DNA from 4 places in the Pseudomonas sp. ABa2 genome. Region 2 is predicted to be linked to each of the others. Evidence: riboswitches for the same ligand, from Rfam matches in the RefSeq annotation. Region 2 holds a riboswitch; each other region holds the start of a gene.
What was found. Region 2 has a riboswitch for cobalamin ahead of cobG (precorrin-3B synthase). Riboswitches for the same ligand answer to the same signal wherever they lie in the genome.

Region 1 (4,180 bases), 2.0 Mb from region 2:
ATACCCCAGACGGCGGTTTCGACTGCAGCGGCCTGATCGGCTACGTCTATCGCGACGCCGCCGGCATCAGCCTGCCGCGTTCGACCCGCGAGCTGAGCGCCATGCGCAGCCCCAAGGTGCGCCGCGACGCCCTGCAGAGCGGCGACCTGGTGTTCTTCGCCACCAACGGCGGGCGCGGCGTCAGTCATGCCGGCATCTATGTCGGCGAGGGACGTTTCGTCCACGCGCCGTCTTCGGGCGGCACGGTGCGCCTGGACAGCCTGGACAACAGCTACTGGCAGCGCGCCTATCTGGACGCCAAGCGCGTGCTCGCCCCCGAACTGGCGCGCAATCCGTGACCCAGCGCAGCCTGCAGCTCGACGACGCGCTTTACCAGTACCTGCTGGACGTCTCCCTGCGCGAGTCGCCGTTGCTCGCCCGCCTGCGCGCGGAAACTGCGCAGCTGAGCGAGGCGCGCTGGCAGATCGCCCCGGAGCAGGGTCAGTTCATGGCCCTGCTGGTGCGGCTGGTCGGCGCGCGGCGGATCGTCGAGGTCGGCACCTTCACCGGCTACAGCGCCATTTGCCTAGCCGATGCCATGGGGCCGCAGGGTCAGCTGATCTGCTGCGACCTGCCCGGCGACTACAACGCCACCGCGCGCCGCTATTTCGCCGAGGCCGGTCTGGCCGAGCGTATCCAATGGCGTCTGGGCCCGGCGCTGGACAGCCTGGCGGCGCTGGAGCACGAAGGGCAGGGCGACTTCGACCTGATCTTCGTCGACGCCGACAAGGCCAACTACCCGGCCTACCTGGAGCAGGCGCTGCGCCTGTTGCGCCAGGGCGGCCTGCTGCTGTTCGACAACACCCTGTGGAGCGGCCGGGTGTTGCAGCCGCAGCCGGACAGCGCCGACACCCGCGCCATTCAGGCGCTGAACCGGGCGCTCAAGGACGATGCGCGCGTCGAGCTGTCGCTGCTGCCGCTGGGCGACGGCCTGACCCTGTGCCGCAAGCGCTGAGCCGCCGTGGCCGACGCCATCCGTCTGCCGCCCCAGCCCGACGCCTGCGAACTGTGCGCGCGGTCGGTGGCGCTGACCCGTCACCACCTGATCCCCAAGGCCCTGCACGACAAGGCCTATGTGCAGAAGCGCTATCCCCGCCACGAACGCATCACGGCCACGCTCTGGGTCTGTCGCGCCTGCCATAACCAGATCCACCGGCTGTTCAGCGAGAAGGAGCTGGCACTGAGCTACAACAGCCGCGAAGCGTTGCTGGGCGACGAGCGCTTGCGCGGTTTCGTCGAGTGGCTGGCGCGCAAGCCGGCCGGCTTCGTCCCCCGCCACTGAGTCGCGTCGGCGTTGACGGGCGAGGCGGCCAGCCTCTACCCTGCGCGCCTTGCTTCAGGTGCCCGACGCCACGCGCGTACGAGGTGAAACAGGGAAGCCGGTACAGAATCCGGCGCTGCCCCCGCAACGGTAGGTGAGTCAAACGCCGCTCTATTGCCACTGTGCTTCGTGCATGGGAAGGCGCGGCGCTAGCCCGCGAGGCTCGCTCACAAGCCCGGAGACCGGCCTGCTGCAGTCCACGGCATCGCGGAGGGCGTTGTCTGGCGTGCGGGCTCGCCTTCCCGGTGGCCTGCGCGCGCCGTTCTCCGCCTGCCTTGTCCAGCCCAGTGTGTTCGGGAGCGTAACGATGCCGCCACGCCAGCTTGCCAGTCGTGCACGGCGGCCCGCGCCCGGATGCCCGCAGACCAGGAAACTTCGATGAGCGAATCGGCTGATCGCGACGCCCGGCACCAGGCGCGCATGGCGCGCAAGAAGGCGCTGATCGACGCGAAGATCGCCCAGGCCCAGGACCAGTACGGCCTGCTGCTGGTGCACAGCGGCAACGGCAAGGGCAAGAGCAGCAGCGCCTTCGGCATGGTCGCCCGCGCCCTCGGCCACGGCATCAAAGTCGGCGTGGTGCAATTCATCAAAGGCGCCGCCAGCACCGGCGAGGAGGCCTTCTTCCGCCGTTTTCCCGAGGAAGTCAGCTACCACGTGATGGGCGAGGGCTTCACCTGGGAGACCCAGGATCGCCAGCGCGATATCGCCAAGGCGGGCGAGGCCTGGGCCGTGGCGCAGCGCCTGCTGAGCGACGAGGGCGTCGGCCTGGTGGTGCTGGACGAGCTGAATATCGCCCTCAAGCACGGTTATCTGCAGCTCGATGCGGTGCTCGCCGATATCCAGGCGCGGCCGCTCTCGCAGCACGTGGTGGTGACCGGGCGCGGCGCCTTGCCGGGGATGATCGAGGCGGCCGATACGGTGACCGAGATGGGCCTGGTCAAGCATGCCTTCAAGGCCGGGGTGAAGGCGCAGAAGGGGGTGGAGTTTTGACCTCGCGCCAGTGCCCGGCGCTGCTGATCGCCGCGCCAGCCTCGGGGCAGGGCAAGACCACCGTCACCGCCGCCCTGGCGCGCCTGCACAGCCGTCAGGGTCGGCGGGTGCGGGTGTTCAAGTGCGGCCCGGATTTCCTCGACCCGATGATCCTCGCCCGCGCCAGCGGCGCGCCGGTGTACCAGCTCGACCTGGCCATGGTCGGCGAGGCGGAGAGCCGCCGCCTGCTCTGGCAGGCGGCGGGCGAGGCCGAGCTGATCCTGATCGAGGGGGTGATGGGCCTGTTCGACGGCCAGCCCTCGGCGGCCGACCTGGCGCGGCAGTTCGGCGTGCCGGTGCTGGGGGTGATCGACGGTTCGGCCATGGCCCAGACCTTCGGCGCCCTGGCCCATGGCCTGGCGACCTTCCAGCCCGACCTGCCGTTCGCCGGCGTGCTCGGCAACCGGGTGGCCAGCGCCCGTCACGGCGAGATCCTGCGCGCTGCGCTGCCGCCGACTATCCGCTGGTACGGCGCGCTGCCGCGCAATGCCGCGGTGGAGCTGCCCAGCCGCCACCTGGGGTTGGTGCAGGCGCAGGAGCTGGCCGACCTGGATGCGCGCCTGGATGCCGCCGCCGATGCCCTGGCCGCCAGCGCCGAGGTGGCCTTGCCGGCACCGGTGCGCTTTGCCGCGCCGCCGCCGCGGGTGGTCGAGCCGCTGCTGGCCGGCGTGCGCATCGGCGTGGCGCGCGATGGCGCCTTCGCCTTTCTCTACCAGGCCAACCTCGATCTGCTGCGCGAGCTGGGCGCCGAACTCGAATTCTTCTCGCCGCTGGCCGGCGACGGCCTGCCGCAGGTGGACAGCCTCTACCTGCCCGGCGGCTACCCCGAATTGCATCTGGCCCAGCTGCAAGGCAACCAGGCCATGGCCGCGGCGATCCGCGCCCATCACCAGGCCGGCAAGCCGATCCTCGCCGAGTGCGGCGGCATGCTCTATCTGCTCGACGAGCTGGCCGACAAGCAGGGCGCCAGCGGCCGCATGCTCGGCCTGCTGGCCGGCCGCGCCGCGCTGCAACCGCGATTGACCGCCCTGGCCCTGCAGCAGGTGACGTTGCCGGAAGGCGAGCTGCGTGGCCACAGCTACCACCATTCGCGCCTGGACAGCCCGCTGGCGCCGCTGGCTCTGGGCCGTTGCCCGAACGGCAAGGCGGTGGCCGAGGCGGTCTATCGCCTGGGACGGCTGACGGCCAGCTATATCCACTTCTACCTGCCGTCCAATCCCCTGGCGGCGGCGGCGCTGTTGCGTCCATGAGCGACCAGGCCTTCAGCGCCGCTGAGCGCGCCGCGGTCTATCGCGCCATCGCCGAGCGCCGCGACATGCGTCATTTCAGTGGCGGCGAGGTGCCGGCCGAGGTGCTGGCACGCCTGCTGGAGGCGGCGCACCGCGCACCCAGCGTCGGCCTGATGCAGCCCTGGCGCTTTCTGCGCATCAGCGACCCGCAATTGCGCGAAGCCGCCTACGCGCTGGTGGAGGCTGAGCGGGTGCGCACCGCCGAGGCGCTGGGCGAACGCTCCGATGAATTCATGCGGCTCAAGGTCGAGGGTATTCGCGAGTGCGCCGAGCTGCTGGCGGTGGCGTTGATGGACGGGCGCCAAAAGCATGTCTTCGGCCGCCGCACCCTGCCGGAAATGGATATGGCGTCGGTGGCCTGCGCCATTCAGAATCTCTGGCTGGCCGCCCGCGCCGAAGGCTTGGGCCTGGGCTGGGTGTCGTTGTTCGAGCCCGAGGCGTTGGCCGCGCTGCTGGGCATGCCCGCCGGCAGCAAGCCGGTGGCGCTGCTCTGCCTGGGGCC
Region 2 (4,180 bases):
CGCCGCGGTTGTCTGCCGCCAGGGCATCCTTGGATTCCGCCGCGCCGATAAAGCCCACCGGCATGCCGATGATCAGCGCCGGCTTCGGCGCGCCGGCATCGAGCATTTCCAGTAGGTAGAACAGCGCGGTGGGGGCATTGCCGATCACCACCACGCTGCCCTCCAGGTGCTCGCGCCAGTGCTCCAGGGCCACCGCCGAGCGGGTGTTGCCCAGTTCGTGGGCCAGCTCCGGCACGCCGGCGTCGTGCAGGGTGCAGATCACTCGGTTGTTCGCCGGCAGGCGCGGGCGGGTGATGCCCTCGGCGACCATGCGCGCATCGCAGAGAATCGGCGCGCCGGCCAGCAGCGCGGCGCGGCCAGCGGCGCCGGCACCGGCGGAGAAGCGCAGATCGGAGGCGACGTCGACCATGCCGCAGGCATGAATCACCCGTACGGCGAGTTTCTCCAGGTCGGCGGGGATGCCGTCCAGGTCGGCCTCGGCGCGGATGGTGGCGAAGGAGCGGCGGTAGATTTCCTGGCCGTCGCGGATGTAATCAAGCATCGGGTGTTCCTGCGGGGTGTTGGCGGGCGAACCAGGCGCCGGCCTCGTCGATGGTCATCGCCGGCGCCAGCAGACGGCCGAAACCGGGCGCCGCGGGTGTGCGTTGATAGAGCTGGTAGTGGTCGGGTGTGCTGGCCAGCAATGTGTAGGGCTGCACGCGGGCGCTGGCGCAGCTGCGCGGGCAGGCGCTGAGGTGCACCTGCGGGCGGGCGTGGCTTGCGCGCAGCAGCTCGGCCAGGTGCAGGGCGTGGCGCTTGCTGTCGGCCAAACCGCGGGCGCAGGCGGCCGAACCGGTGCAGGCGACCAGGCCGAGCAGCGGCTCGTCGGCCTGGGTCAGCAGGCCCAGCTGGTCCAGCCCCGCCAGCAGCTCGCTGGCGCGGGCCTCGGGGACGTTGCCCAGCAGCAGACCCTGCCAGGGCGTCAGGCGCAGCTCGCCGTCGCCATAGCGCTCGCTTAGCTCGGCCAGCGTGGTCAGTTGTTCGGCGTGCAGCCGGCCCAGTTGGGCGCCGGTGGCGACCATGCACAGGCCGGCCTGCGCCTGTGGATAAATCCCAGCCGGCGCGCGCTCGACGGCGGCGGCAGGCTGCCAGCTGGCCGGTGCCGGCTGCAGGGCAAAATCCAGGCGTGCCTGCAGGCGCTGCAGCAGTTCGTTGGCCGGGATCTGCGCCAGTAACTGGCGCATCCGCGATTGCTCGGGCGTGGCCAGCTCGAGGAACAGCAGCAGCAGCTGGCGCACCAGTTCGAGCGCCTGGCTCGCCTCGATGCGCGCCAGTGGCGTGTCCATGGGGCAGCCGGCCAGGCCCAGCAGCAAGTGGTGTTCGTCTTCGGCGGCCAGCCACAGGTCGTGGGGGTGTTCGCGCATGGCGAGGGCTTCGCCGCCATCGAGTTGCAGGGCGAACTTGGCCGACAACGCGTGCAGCGCCGGGCTGTCCTGCAGCAGGTCGAGCAATTGGCTGGCCAGCGGGCGCACGTCCATCCGCGCCTGCGGGTCGAGGCCGGCGGCGGGGCTGAGCAGCAGGTTGCGCACATCGTCGGCGGCGGCCACGCGCGGACCGAGGCCGGCGCTCAGCAGGGCGTCGATCAGCGGGTTTTCCTGGCCGGGCAGCACGCCGCGGATCTGCAGGTTGCTGCGGTTGGTCAGCTCCAGCACACCGCTGGCGCCATGCCGCGCCGCCTCGGCAATCGCGCGTGCCTGGGCGCTGCGCAGCACGCCGCCGGGCAGCTTGATGCGGCAGATGCCACCGTCCAGCGCGGGGACGATGCGCAGCAGGCCGGGGCAGGCGGAAGGGCGAACGGGCGCGAGCAAAGGGTCACCTGTGGCTAACGACGCGGCGACCGAACCAGCGAAATCCGCCCACAGGGGGACTCCATGGCATCGGTACACCCCGCCCGATGTTGGCACTCGCGACCAGCGTTCGTCGGCAGGTCTCCTGGCTGACAGGTCTTCGTCCGCCGCGCCTTCCCGGTTACCCAGTGGCCGATTGCATTGGACTCGCTGTTTACAGTTGCGGGGGCAGCCACGGTTTTACCGTGTTCCCTCTTAGGCCCGTTGCGGAGTCGTATCGACTCAAGGGCACCGACGAAGGCGCTATTATGCCCGCTTTGCCCGGAGCGCGGACAGGCGCTCCGTCGGGCTTGCGCGAGGACATTGGATGAAACCCTGGTTGACCCTGGTCGGCATCGGCGAAGACGGCTACCCCGGCCTGGGCAAGGCCGCGCGCCGCGCGCTGCTGGCGGCTACGCGCATCGTCGGTGCGCCGCGTCAGCTGGCGCTGCTGCCGCCGTGCATCGGTGGCGAACGGGAAACCTGGCCCAGTCCCTTCGACCTGCAGCCGCTGCTGGCCCGGCGTGGCGAGGCGCTGTGCGTGCTGGCCAGCGGCGACCCGATGTTCTATGGCGTCGGCGCCAGCCTGGCGCGGCAGGTGCCGGCCGACGAGCTGCTAGTGCTGCCGGCGCCGTCCTCGGTGTCGCTGGCGGCGGCGCGCCTGGGCTGGCCATTGCAAGAGGTGGAGGTGCTGTCGCTGGTCGGCCGGCCGCTGGCCACGCTCAACGCCCGGCTGTTTCCCGGCCTGCGCCTGCTGGTGCTGAGCGCCGATGGCGACACGCCTGCGCAGGTCGCCGCAGCGCTGCGCGCCCGTGGTTTCGGCGCCAGCCGCCTGACCCTGCTGGAACATCTGGGCGGCCCCGACGAGCGCCGCCTCGATGGCCTGGCCGCGAGCTGGAACCTGCCGCGCGGCGCCGACCTCAACCTGCTGGCCGTGGAATGCCTGGCCGACGCCGGGGCAAAGGTGCTGCCGCCGACCTGCGGCCTGCCGGACGAGGCCTACCGTCACGACGGCCAGCTGACCAAGCGCGACGTGCGCGCAGTGACCCTGGCGCGCCTGGCGCCGCTGCCCGGCGAGCTGCTGTGGGATGTCGGCGCCGGCTGTGGCTCCATCGGCATCGAGTGGATGCGCGCGCACCCGGCCTGCCGCGCCATCGCCGTTGAGGCCAACGAGGGCCGTCAGGATCATATCCGCCACAACCGCGATGCCCTCGGCGTACCCGGTCTGCAGCTGGTCGCCGGGCACGCGCCCGAGGCGCTGGTCGGGCTGCCCGCGCCGGATGCGATCTTTATCGGCGGCGGCGTCACGGTGCCCGGCGTGCTTGATGATTGCTGGGACGCGCTCAAGCCCGGCGGGCGTCTGTTGGCCAATGCCGTGACCATTCAAAGCGAGGCGGCGCTGGTGGCCTTCCGCGAACGGCAGGGTGGCGAGCTGCTGCGGCTCACCGTGGCCCAGGCGCAGCCGCTGGGCGGCTTCGACACCTGGCGCGCGGCGCTGCCGATCACCCTGCTGGCGGTGCGCAAGCCGTGAGTGCGCGACTCCTGCTGCTCGGCGGCACCAGCGAGGCGCTGCGCCTGGCCCGTCTCCTCGGGCCGGAGACCGTCTACAGCCTGGCCGGCCTCGGCCGCGTGCCGGACGACCTGGCCTGCCGCGTGCGCGTCGGCGGCTTTGGCGGCGCCGAAGGCCTGGCGGCCTTTATCGCCGCCGAAGGCATCGAGCTGCTGCTCGATCTGACCCACCCCTATGCGGCGCAGATCAGCCATAACGCCGCCCGCGCTGCCGCGATCGCCGGCGTGCCCTGCTGGGCGCTGCGTCGCCCCGGCTGGCAGCCGGGCCCGGATGACGACTGGCGCGAGGTGGACGGCTGGGATGAGCTGAGCCGCGCGCTGGCGCCGTTCCAGCGGCCGTTCTTCACCTCCGGGCGCGAGCCGCTGGCCCATCTGCACGAGATTCCCGAGCACCAGCACTGGACGGTACGCTGCCTGCAGAGCGAACCGGCGCCGCCGCGCGCCGAGATCATCGGTGCGCGCGGGCCGTTCTCGCTGGACGCGGAACGCGCGCTGTTCGCCCGCATCCGCTGCGATGTGCTGGTAAGCAAGAACAGCGGCAGTGCTTCTACCGAGCCGAAGCTGCAGGTCGCCCGTGAGCTGGGGCTGCCGGTGCTGCTGTTGCGTCGCCCCGCGTTGCCGGCGGTGACGCGGGAATTCGCCGAGCTGGAAGCCCTGTGGGAGGCGCTTCAGCGGCGACTGGACTGCTGCCGTCACGGCTAAAGACCCTCCCACGGATTTGCGTTGTGGCCCAAGAGCGGGTGCGT
Region 3 (4,180 bases), 750 kb from region 2:
GCGGCTTGGTGCACCGTGAGCACCGGGATCAGAGTTGCGGCGTCCAGGTCAGCGAGAGCAGGGCGCTGCGGCCTTCCTCGCGGTAGCCGTAGTAACTCACGCTACCGAAGAAGGGGTCGTTCGGTCGGCTGTACAGCGCCTGGGAATAGTCCTTGTCCAGCAGGTTGTCGACCTTGACCTGCCACAGCAGCTCCTCGTTCATCCGCCAGCTGGCCCGCGCGCCCAGCAGGCCGTAGCCGGCGATCTCGCGGGTGTTGGCGGCATCGTCGTAGCGCCCGGAGACGGCCTGCCAGGTGAGGCCGGCGGCGAAGGCGCCGAACTGACGGTCCAGATCCAGGCTCAGGCTGCGTTTGGCGCGGCGCGGCAGGGTGTGGCCGCTGTCGCGATCACGTGGGTCGAGCAGGCTGGCGCCGAGAGCGGCCTGCCAGCCCAGCACCTCGCGTTCCAGGCTCAGTTCCAGGCCTTGCAGGCGTGCCTGGTTGACGTTCATCGGGGTGCTGAAGAAGGTCAGCGGATCGCTGACTACGGTGATCAGGTCTTCGACCTCGGTGCGGTAGGCCGACAGGCTCCAGCGGCTGTCCAGGTGCTCGCCGCGCAGTTGCACCTCGTAGGTCTTCGAGCGCTCGGGGGCCAGGTTCGGGTTGCCGCCATAGAACGAGCTGGTGGGGAAATACAGGTCGTTGAAGGTCGGCGCGTGGAAGCCCTCGCCGTAGCTCAGCAGCAGCTCGAGACGCTCGCTCAGGTCCAGGCTCAGTGCCGCGTTCCAGGTGTTCTCGCTGCCGAACTGCTGGTTGTCGTCGTGGCGCAGGCCCAGCTCGGTGGCGAAGCCCTCGCCACGGAAGCGGTGCTGGACGAAGGCGGCCCGGTTCCAGCGCTCGGTCTGGCTGAACTCGCTGTCGCTGCCCAGGCGGTCCTCGTACCAGTCGAGACCGAGCAGCAGCTGCTGGGCGTCGCTCAGTTGCAGGGTGTTGAGCCAGCCCGCGCTGTCGCGGTAGGTGTTGTACTGATAGTTGTTGCTGGCGTTCAGCGGGTCGCGGTTGTCGCTCTTGTCCTCGCCGTGGCCGAGCTCCAGGCGACTGCTCCAGCGCTCGGCGAGCTGCGCCTCGAGATGGGCCGCGGCAGTGGAAACGCTGAAGCGCTCGCTGGGGTTGCCCGGCACGAAGCTGAACAGGTCGTCGTACTCGCTCTCGCCATGCTGTTCGAGCAGGCTCAGACCGCCTTCGAGGCGTTCGTTGAAGCGGTGCTGCAGGCTCAGGTTGAAGGCCTTGCGGCGCAGGCCGTCGTGGTCGCCGTCATAGCCGCGAGCGTCTGCTGAGCGGTCGAAGCCGGCGCGCTCGACCAGGCTGGCGCCGAGGTCGAAACGCGTGCGCTGGTCGCCGCCGGACAGTCCCAGGCTGCGTTCGAAGGTCTGCTGGCTACCGGCGGCCAGGCGCAGGCGCGGTTGCAGGCCGGCCTCGCCCTGGCGGGTGAAAATCTGGATCACCCCGCCGATGGCGTCGGCGCCATACAGCGCCGAACGTGGGCCGCGCACCACCTCGATGCGCTCGATCTGCTCGGGGCTGAGGAATTCCAGGCGGGCCAGGCCGCTGGCGGCGGCATTCAGACGCACGCCGTCGACCAGCACCAGAGTCTGGTTGGCGTTGGCGCCACGCAGAAACAGGCTGGTCAGGCTGCCGCGGCCGCCGTTCTGCACGATGGATACGCCAGGGACGCGGCTGAGCAGATCGGGCACGCTGCTGACCTGCAAACGCTCGATATCCGCCCGCTCGAACACCGTGGTGGCGGCGGTGGCCTGGGCTTGCGGTTCGGCCAGGCGCCCGGAGGTGATCACCAGCGGCTCGGCGGCGTAGGGTTCGGCGGCCAGGGCGAGGCCGGGCAGAACGGCGATGGCCAGGGCCAGGGGGGACAGTTTCATCAGGGATATTCCTCAAAGGTCGGCAGACGTTCGAGGAGGGCAGGGGCAAGCGCGCGCAGGGCGGCGCTTGACGGTGCGGCCCTCCGCAACACCAGTCGCACCGCCGGGGCCGGTCTCCGGGCTCACGACCCCGGTCCGCCTTCCCGGGAATACCCAGTGGCCGTGGACAAGGTGCAGGCTTGCGGCCTGCCGTCGATTACCGTTGCGGGGGCAGCGTCGGGATTGCCCGGATGGGCGCACCGACTTCCCGTTTCACGCCGTGTTAGCGGCGCACCCTGGCGGAACATGCAATGCCGCGCACCCTAGTGCGCGGCGGGATGAATGACAAGCAAGGTCCGCTCATTCAGCGATGAGCGGGTCTCATGTTCAGGCGGGCAACTGGGCCAGGCGCGCGCGCACCGCGGCTTCGATGCCGGCCTGGTCGAGGCCGCATTCTTTGAGCATCTGCGCCGGCTTGGCGTGTTCGACGTAGTAGTCGGGCAGGCCCAGCTGCAGCAGCGGCTTGACGATGTTCTCGGCGGCGAGGAACTCGCCGACCGCGCTGCCGGCGCCGCCCATCACCGCGTTTTCCTCGATGCTCACCAGCAGCTCGTGGCTGGCCGCCAGTTCGCGCAGCAGGGCGGCGTCCAGCGGTTTGACGAAACGCATGTCGACCACCGTGGCGTCCAGCGTCTCGCCGACCTGCAGCGCCTCGGCCAGTTGCACGCCGAAGGCCAGCAGGGCGACGCGGCGGCCCTGGCGACGGATCAGGCCCTTGCCGATTTCCAGCGGCGCCAGGCCTGGGTCGATGGTGGCGTTGGGGCCGCTGCCGCGCGGGTAGCGCACCGCCGCCGGGCCGTCGAACAGGTAGCCGGTGGTGAGCATGCGGCGCAGCTCGTTCTCGTCGCTGGGGGTCATCACCAGCATGCCGGGGATGCAGCGCAGGTAGGAGATATCGAAGCTGCCGGCGTGGGTCGGGCCGTCCTCGCCGACCAGGCCGGCGCGGTCGATGGCGAACAGCACGTCGAGGTTCTGCACCGCCACGTCGTGGATCAGCTGGTCGTAGCCGCGCTGGAGGAAGGTCGAGTAGATCGCCACCACCGGCTTGACCCCGTCGCAGGCCATGCCGGCGGCCAGGGTGACGGCGTGCTGCTCGGCGATGGCGACATCGAAGTAGCGCGCCGGGAAGCGTTCGGCGAAGGCCACCAGGTCCGAGCCTTCCTTCATCGCCGGGGTGATGCCGACCAGGCGCGAGTCTGCTGCGGCCATGTCGCACAGCCACTGGCCGAACACGTTGGAGTATTTCGGGCCGGCCGGCCGTTTCTGGCTGGAGAGCGGCGCGGCATCGGGCTTGACCGGCTCCAGCTTGGTAATGGCGTGGTAGCCGATCGGGTCGGCCTCGGCCGGGGCGAAGCCCTTGCCCTTCTTGGTCACCACATGGAGGAACTGCGGGCCGTCCAGGTCGCGCATATTGCGCAGGGTGGCGAGCAGGGTGGGCAGGTCGTGGCCGTCGATGGGGCCGATATAGTTCCAGCCCAGTTCCTCGAACAGGGTGCCGGGTACCAGCATGCCCTTGGCGTGTTCCTCGGTCTTGCGCGCGATCTCCCAGGCGCCAGGCAGGCGCGAGAGGATCTTCTTGCTGCCCTCGCGCATGCTGGCGTAGGTGCGGCTGGAGAGGATCTTGGCCAGGTAGTTGGACAGCCCGCCGACATTCTTGGAGATCGACATGTCGTTGTCGTTGAGCACCACCAGCATGTTGGCGCCGACCTCGCTGGCGTGGTTGAGCGCCTCGAAGGCCATGCCGGCGGTCAGCGCGCCGTCGCCGATCACCGCCACGCTCTTGCGCCGCTCGCCCTGCAGGCGGGCGGCGATGGCCATGCCCAGTGCGGCGCTGATGCTGGTGCTGGAGTGGCCGACGCCGAAGGTGTCGTACTCGCTCTCGCTGCGGCGCGGGAAGGCGGCCAGGCCGTCCTTCTGGCGCAGCGTGGCCATGCGCTCGCGGCGGCCGGTGAGGATCTTGTGCGGGTAGGCCTGGTGGCCGACGTCCCACACCAGGCGGTCGTCGGGGGTGTCGAAGACGTAATGCAGGGCGATGGTCAGCTCGATCACGCCGAGGCCGGCGCCGAAATGGCCACCGCTCTGGCCGACGCTGTACAGCAGGTACTGGCGCAGTTCGTCGGCGAGGGTTTCCAGGTCCGCTTCGGCCAGCCGGCGCAGCTCGTCCGGCGTGTTGGCGCGGTCCAGCAGGGGCGTCAGCGGGCGCTCGCGGGGGATCTCGTGGAAAGT
Region 4 (4,180 bases), 840 kb from region 2:
GGTGGTAGTTGGTCAGCAGAATCCACGGCTGCACGTGGCGCCAGTCGCTGCCGGTGTAGTGCACCAGGCGGCGCAGGGAGAAATCCACCCGGGCCGCGTCGAACAGCGCCAGCGGCAGCGGGTCGGTGTTCTCCCAGTCGTACAGGCCGTCGGCGGTGCCGTCGGTGGCGGCGGACAGGTCGGTGCTGGGGAACACCCGCGCCAGCTCGGCGGCGGTCACCCCGCTGCCGGCCAGCTCGTCGCCCTGCTCCACCACGTAGGGATAGGGAATGTTCTGCTGGCTCATGCCGACTTCCACGCGCAGGGTGAAGTCGTGCATCAGCGGCCGCAGCTGCTCCAGCAGGTATTTGCGAAAGGCCGCCGGCTGGGTCACGGTGACGCTGTAGGTACCCGGCACCTGCACCTTGGCGTAGGCGCGCACGGTGGTCGGCACCTCGCCCTGGCACAGGTAGGTCAGGCGCAGCTCGGGATAGCGGAACAGACAATGCTCGCCGGCGTCGGGCTTGATGCGCTCCTTGAGGTAGCGTTTCAGCGCCCGGCTGAGGGCGCCGGTGGCCTGCTGGTGGAGGGCGGCGAGGCGGTCGACCGCCTCTTCCGGGGTAAAGGCAACGACGAATTCATCGGCACAGGGTTTCACGGCGCACCTTCCTGGTTGATCGAACGCCCCTATCTTGCCTGTTCCGGCAGCGCCAGGCATAGCGCTCAGCGCAGCAGGCGAGCAAGATCCTCCGGCACGGGCTGCGGCGTCAGCGGCCCGACCCGGCGCGTGCCGGGATTGCCCAGCGGGTAGAGGCCCAGCAGCGACCCCAGGCTGCCCGGCAGACGCAGCAGCTGCGCGACCAGCTCGGCCCAGTCGCGCCGGCGCCAGGCCCACAGCAGCATCAGCCAGTGGCTCAGGCCGTGCTGGAGAAAACTCGGCTGGCTGAGGATATGGGCACGCTCCAGATGGCGCAGTTCGCCCGCGGCATCGCCCAGGCAGCGCAGACGGCGGGCCAGTTGCAGTTCGTGGTGGAAGGCTTGGCGACGGTTCATGGCGGTGCTCCAGAGTAGGCGACCGGGACAGTCTGCAAGCCTGGGGCGGCCCCGCGGTCAAGCGACTAGGCTTAGCCGCATAGCGCCTGCCCGAGGGCCGCCCCATGCCACGCCTGCTCAGCCTGCTCCTGCTGCCCCTGCTCGCTCCCGTCCTGCTCGCCGGCGAGCTGGACGGCCACTACCACGCCAACCTCGACGGCCTGCCGGCCGAACTGATCCTGAACAGCCAGGGCCAGACGGTGGAAGGGCAGTATGTGGAAAACCAGCGTCTGCGCCTGAACCTCAAGGGTCATTACGACGGCCAGTTGCTGCGCGCCGAGATCAGCGACCCGCAGTCCGGGCTGGTGATCGCCAATATGAACGCCACCTACGCCAACGCCATGCTCAACGTCAGCATCGCCGCGCGCGACCCGCGCAACGGCCAGGTGCTGGAGCGCCAGGCGCTGTTCCAGCGTGGCGCGCCGGCCGACGCGCCAGTCGCGGCGAAACGCCTGGACCCGGCGCTGATCGGCACCTGGATTCACGAGAAGCAGATCAACAGCGGCGGCGCCAGCTTCGCCGCTTTCGCCACCCTGCTGACCCTGCAGCTGGGCGCCGACGGCAGCGTCGCACAATGGAGCCTGGCGGCCGGCGGCGGCAGCGACTGGAGTTTCAACAGCCCGGGCGAACTGCAGTACCGCGGCCGCTGGCGCAGCGACAACGGCGTGCTGCTGGTGCGCCTGGACGGCGCCGCCTACTACCAGCCCGCCGCTTACTATCGCTTCAGCGACCCGTACCTGGTCACCGAGAGCAATACCGGCAAGATGATCTGGCAGCGCCGCAAGTAACGCTACGGGTCAGGCGGCCTGGTGCAGGCGCACGTTGAACAGCGGACCCTGGCTGAAACGCGCCAGCGCCTTGGCCGCGGCCAGCACGCCCAGATCGATCAGCGGCTCGATCAGGATCACGCTCATGTAGGCCAGGCCGAAGCTGCCCACCGCCGCCAGGTTGTCGCCGGCGAAGCCCTGACCGTAGAAGGCCCAGAACGCCACCCAGGCGACGATGCCGCCCTGGTAGGCGGTCGACAGCGCCAGCGCCTGCTTGTAGGAGAGATCCACGTAGGCGGTGCCCGGCGCGACGATGCGCTTGGCCAGCAGCTGGATGCCCCACAGCGGCAGCAGCAGGGTGGTGACGTTCATGCCGTACTGCGGCAGGTCGAACTGGGCGAACAGCAGCCCTTGCAACAGCAGGCCGACGGCCAGACCGATGGCCGCGGCGCCGGCGCCGAACAGCAGCAGCAGGGTCGAGCCGAGGATCAGGTGGACCTCCGAGACGCCCACCGGATGACGCGGCAGGACCTCGAAGAAGCAGAACACCAGGGCGGTGGTCAACAGGCTGCGTAGCGCCAGGGCGACCACCCCGCCGTTGTCGCGGATGGCATCGCGGGCCAGTTTGGCGGTCAGGCCGAGGCCGGTGACGGCAGTGGCGTAGCTGAGCAGGATCTTGGCGCCTTCGACGACGCCGGGTTCGATATGCATAAGGGTTCCTTGGTCGCGCCCACCGCGCGACGATCCGGATGGAGGGGATGGGCGCAAGCGCCCGACGGCGATGGCAGGTCTCCTGGCTCGCGGCTCGACACTTCGCCCGCCTTCCCGGCCTGTGGGCCAGTGGCATATGGGCGTCGTTCGCCGCTTACAGTTGCGGGGGCAGCCAGGGCATTGGCGACGCGGCGCCGCACCCTGTTCCCTTTTCATCCGACCCTGGGGCCGGAACCATCGGCGGCCACCTTACCCGGCCGCACGGACAAAAGACAGCGCCCGCTCTCAACCGCGCCCGCACCAGGCTCCTCGGCGAGATTCGGAACCCACCAGAGCCGGGCCTGTCACTGATCTGTCGCTCGCGTCGCGACGGCTGAGGGGCATCCGCGGCAGGAGCGCCTCACTGGCTGAGCAGATGCGGTGCTGGAGGCGCTCGCTTCCCCGCCAGTGCGGCAACCGTCACGTTGCGCGCGGGTATATGTAACCATTTATTACAAGGCAATCGTAGTGTTCCTGCACCCGCGCCGACTGCAGATCACGCGAGCCCGCAGATCCATCATCCGGTAACGAGAGCGCATATGAAGAAACCCCTGATCGTCGCGTTGACAGCCCTGTTCGCAACCGGCGCCATGGCTGCCGAGCAGCAACCGCACTGGAACTACCAGGGCAAGGAGGGCCCCGCACACTGGTCCCAGCTGGCCCCAGGCTACGAAACCTGCGCGATTGGCCATGCCCAATCGCCGATCGACATCCGCGATGCCACGCGAGCCTCCCTGCCGCGCATCATGTTCGACTACCAGGCCAGCCCAGCGGAGGTAGTGAACAACGGCCACACCGTCCAGGTGAACCTGGCCAATGCCGGCGGCGTCGAGATCGACGGCGAGCCCTACCGCCTGGTGCAGTTCCATTTCCACACGCCAAGCGAGGAGCACATCGCCGGGCGGGCATTCCCGATGGTCGCGCACTTCGTCCACCAAGCCGCCGATGGCCGCCTGGCGGTGGTGGCAGTGCTGTTCAGGGAAGGCGAGCAGAATCAGGCTCTGGGTCAGGTGTTCGATGCCATGCCGACCAGGGCGGGCGAGAAAGTCGAGCTGGCCGACAGCTTCGCCCCGCAAACCCTACTGCCGCCGCAGCAGGGCTACTATGCCTTCGCCGGCTCGCTGACCACCCCGCCGTGCAGCGAGAACGTGCAATGGCGCGTACTGAAGCAGCCGGTCGAGCTGTCCCAGGCGCAACTGGCACAGTTCCGCCACCTGTACGCGATGAACGCGCGGCCGATCCAGCCACTCAATGGCCGAGAAGTGCTGGAGAGCGACGACTAAAGCCTCCTGCCGCTGATGCGCCGACTGGATGGCCGGCGCGTCCCCCCCTTCCCTCAGCCCAGCTGCGGCATGCTGCGCGCCAGCAGTGCTTCGACGTCGACGCCGCGCGGCAGGGTGCCGTAGACCCGGCCGCGGCCTTCCAGGCGGCTGGCGATAAAGGCGTCGGACACCGTGGCGTTGCCGGCCTCCAGCAGCAGCTTGGCCTGCAGCGCCACGGCCACGTCCTCGGTGAGCTGGCGGGCGCGGTACTGGATGTCGGCGGTATCCGCAAAGTCGGCCTTCAAGCGCTGGATATGCGCCTTCAGACGG

Region 1: it holds a riboswitch for cobalamin, as region 2 does, so the genes downstream of both, cobO (cob(I)yrinic acid a,c-diamide adenosyltransferase) here and cobG (precorrin-3B synthase) in region 2, are expected to answer to the same signal.
Region 3: it holds a riboswitch for cobalamin, as region 2 does, so the genes downstream of both, AC1G9C_RS03440 (TonB-dependent receptor domain-containing protein) here and cobG (precorrin-3B synthase) in region 2, are expected to answer to the same signal.
Region 4: it holds a riboswitch for cobalamin, as region 2 does, so the genes downstream of both, AC1G9C_RS20945 (energy-coupling factor ABC transporter permease) here and cobG (precorrin-3B synthase) in region 2, are expected to answer to the same signal.

What each region holds. Positions count from the first base shown of each region.
Region 1 is NZ_CM155239.1:3,131,898-3,136,077, reverse strand. Features, by position in the region: gene AC1G9C_RS15045 (C40 family peptidase) at 1-338, shown strand, start outside; gene AC1G9C_RS15040 (O-methyltransferase) at 335-994, shown strand; gene AC1G9C_RS15035 (hypothetical protein) at 1,001-1,321, shown strand; cobalamin riboswitch at 1,361-1,565, shown strand; gene cobO (cob(I)yrinic acid a,c-diamide adenosyltransferase) at 1,739-2,350, shown strand; gene AC1G9C_RS15025 (cobyrinic acid a,c-diamide synthase CobB) at 2,347-3,639, shown strand; gene bluB (5,6-dimethylbenzimidazole synthase) at 3,636-4,180, shown strand, end outside.
Region 2 is NZ_CM155239.1:5,146,855-5,151,034, reverse strand. Features, by position in the region: gene AC1G9C_RS24760 (precorrin-8X methylmutase) at 1-541, opposite strand, end outside; gene cobG (precorrin-3B synthase) at 534-1,847, opposite strand; cobalamin riboswitch at 1,945-2,137, opposite strand; gene cbiE (precorrin-6y C5,15-methyltransferase (decarboxylating) subunit CbiE) at 2,194-3,396, shown strand; gene AC1G9C_RS24745 (cobalt-precorrin-6A reductase) at 3,393-4,136, shown strand.
Region 3 is NZ_CM155239.1:708,923-713,102, forward strand. Features, by position in the region: gene AC1G9C_RS03440 (TonB-dependent receptor domain-containing protein) at 29-1,915, opposite strand; cobalamin riboswitch at 2,006-2,208, opposite strand; gene dxs (1-deoxy-D-xylulose-5-phosphate synthase) at 2,282-4,180, opposite strand, start outside.
Region 4 is NZ_CM155239.1:4,305,511-4,309,690, forward strand. Features, by position in the region: gene amn (AMP nucleosidase) at 1-637, opposite strand, end outside; gene AC1G9C_RS20935 (DUF3703 domain-containing protein) at 703-1,032, opposite strand; gene AC1G9C_RS20940 (hypothetical protein) at 1,137-1,859, shown strand; gene AC1G9C_RS20945 (energy-coupling factor ABC transporter permease) at 1,869-2,549, opposite strand; cobalamin riboswitch at 2,605-2,803, opposite strand; gene AC1G9C_RS20950 (carbonic anhydrase) at 3,128-3,871, shown strand; gene AC1G9C_RS20955 (acyl-CoA dehydrogenase family protein) at 3,925-4,180, opposite strand, start outside.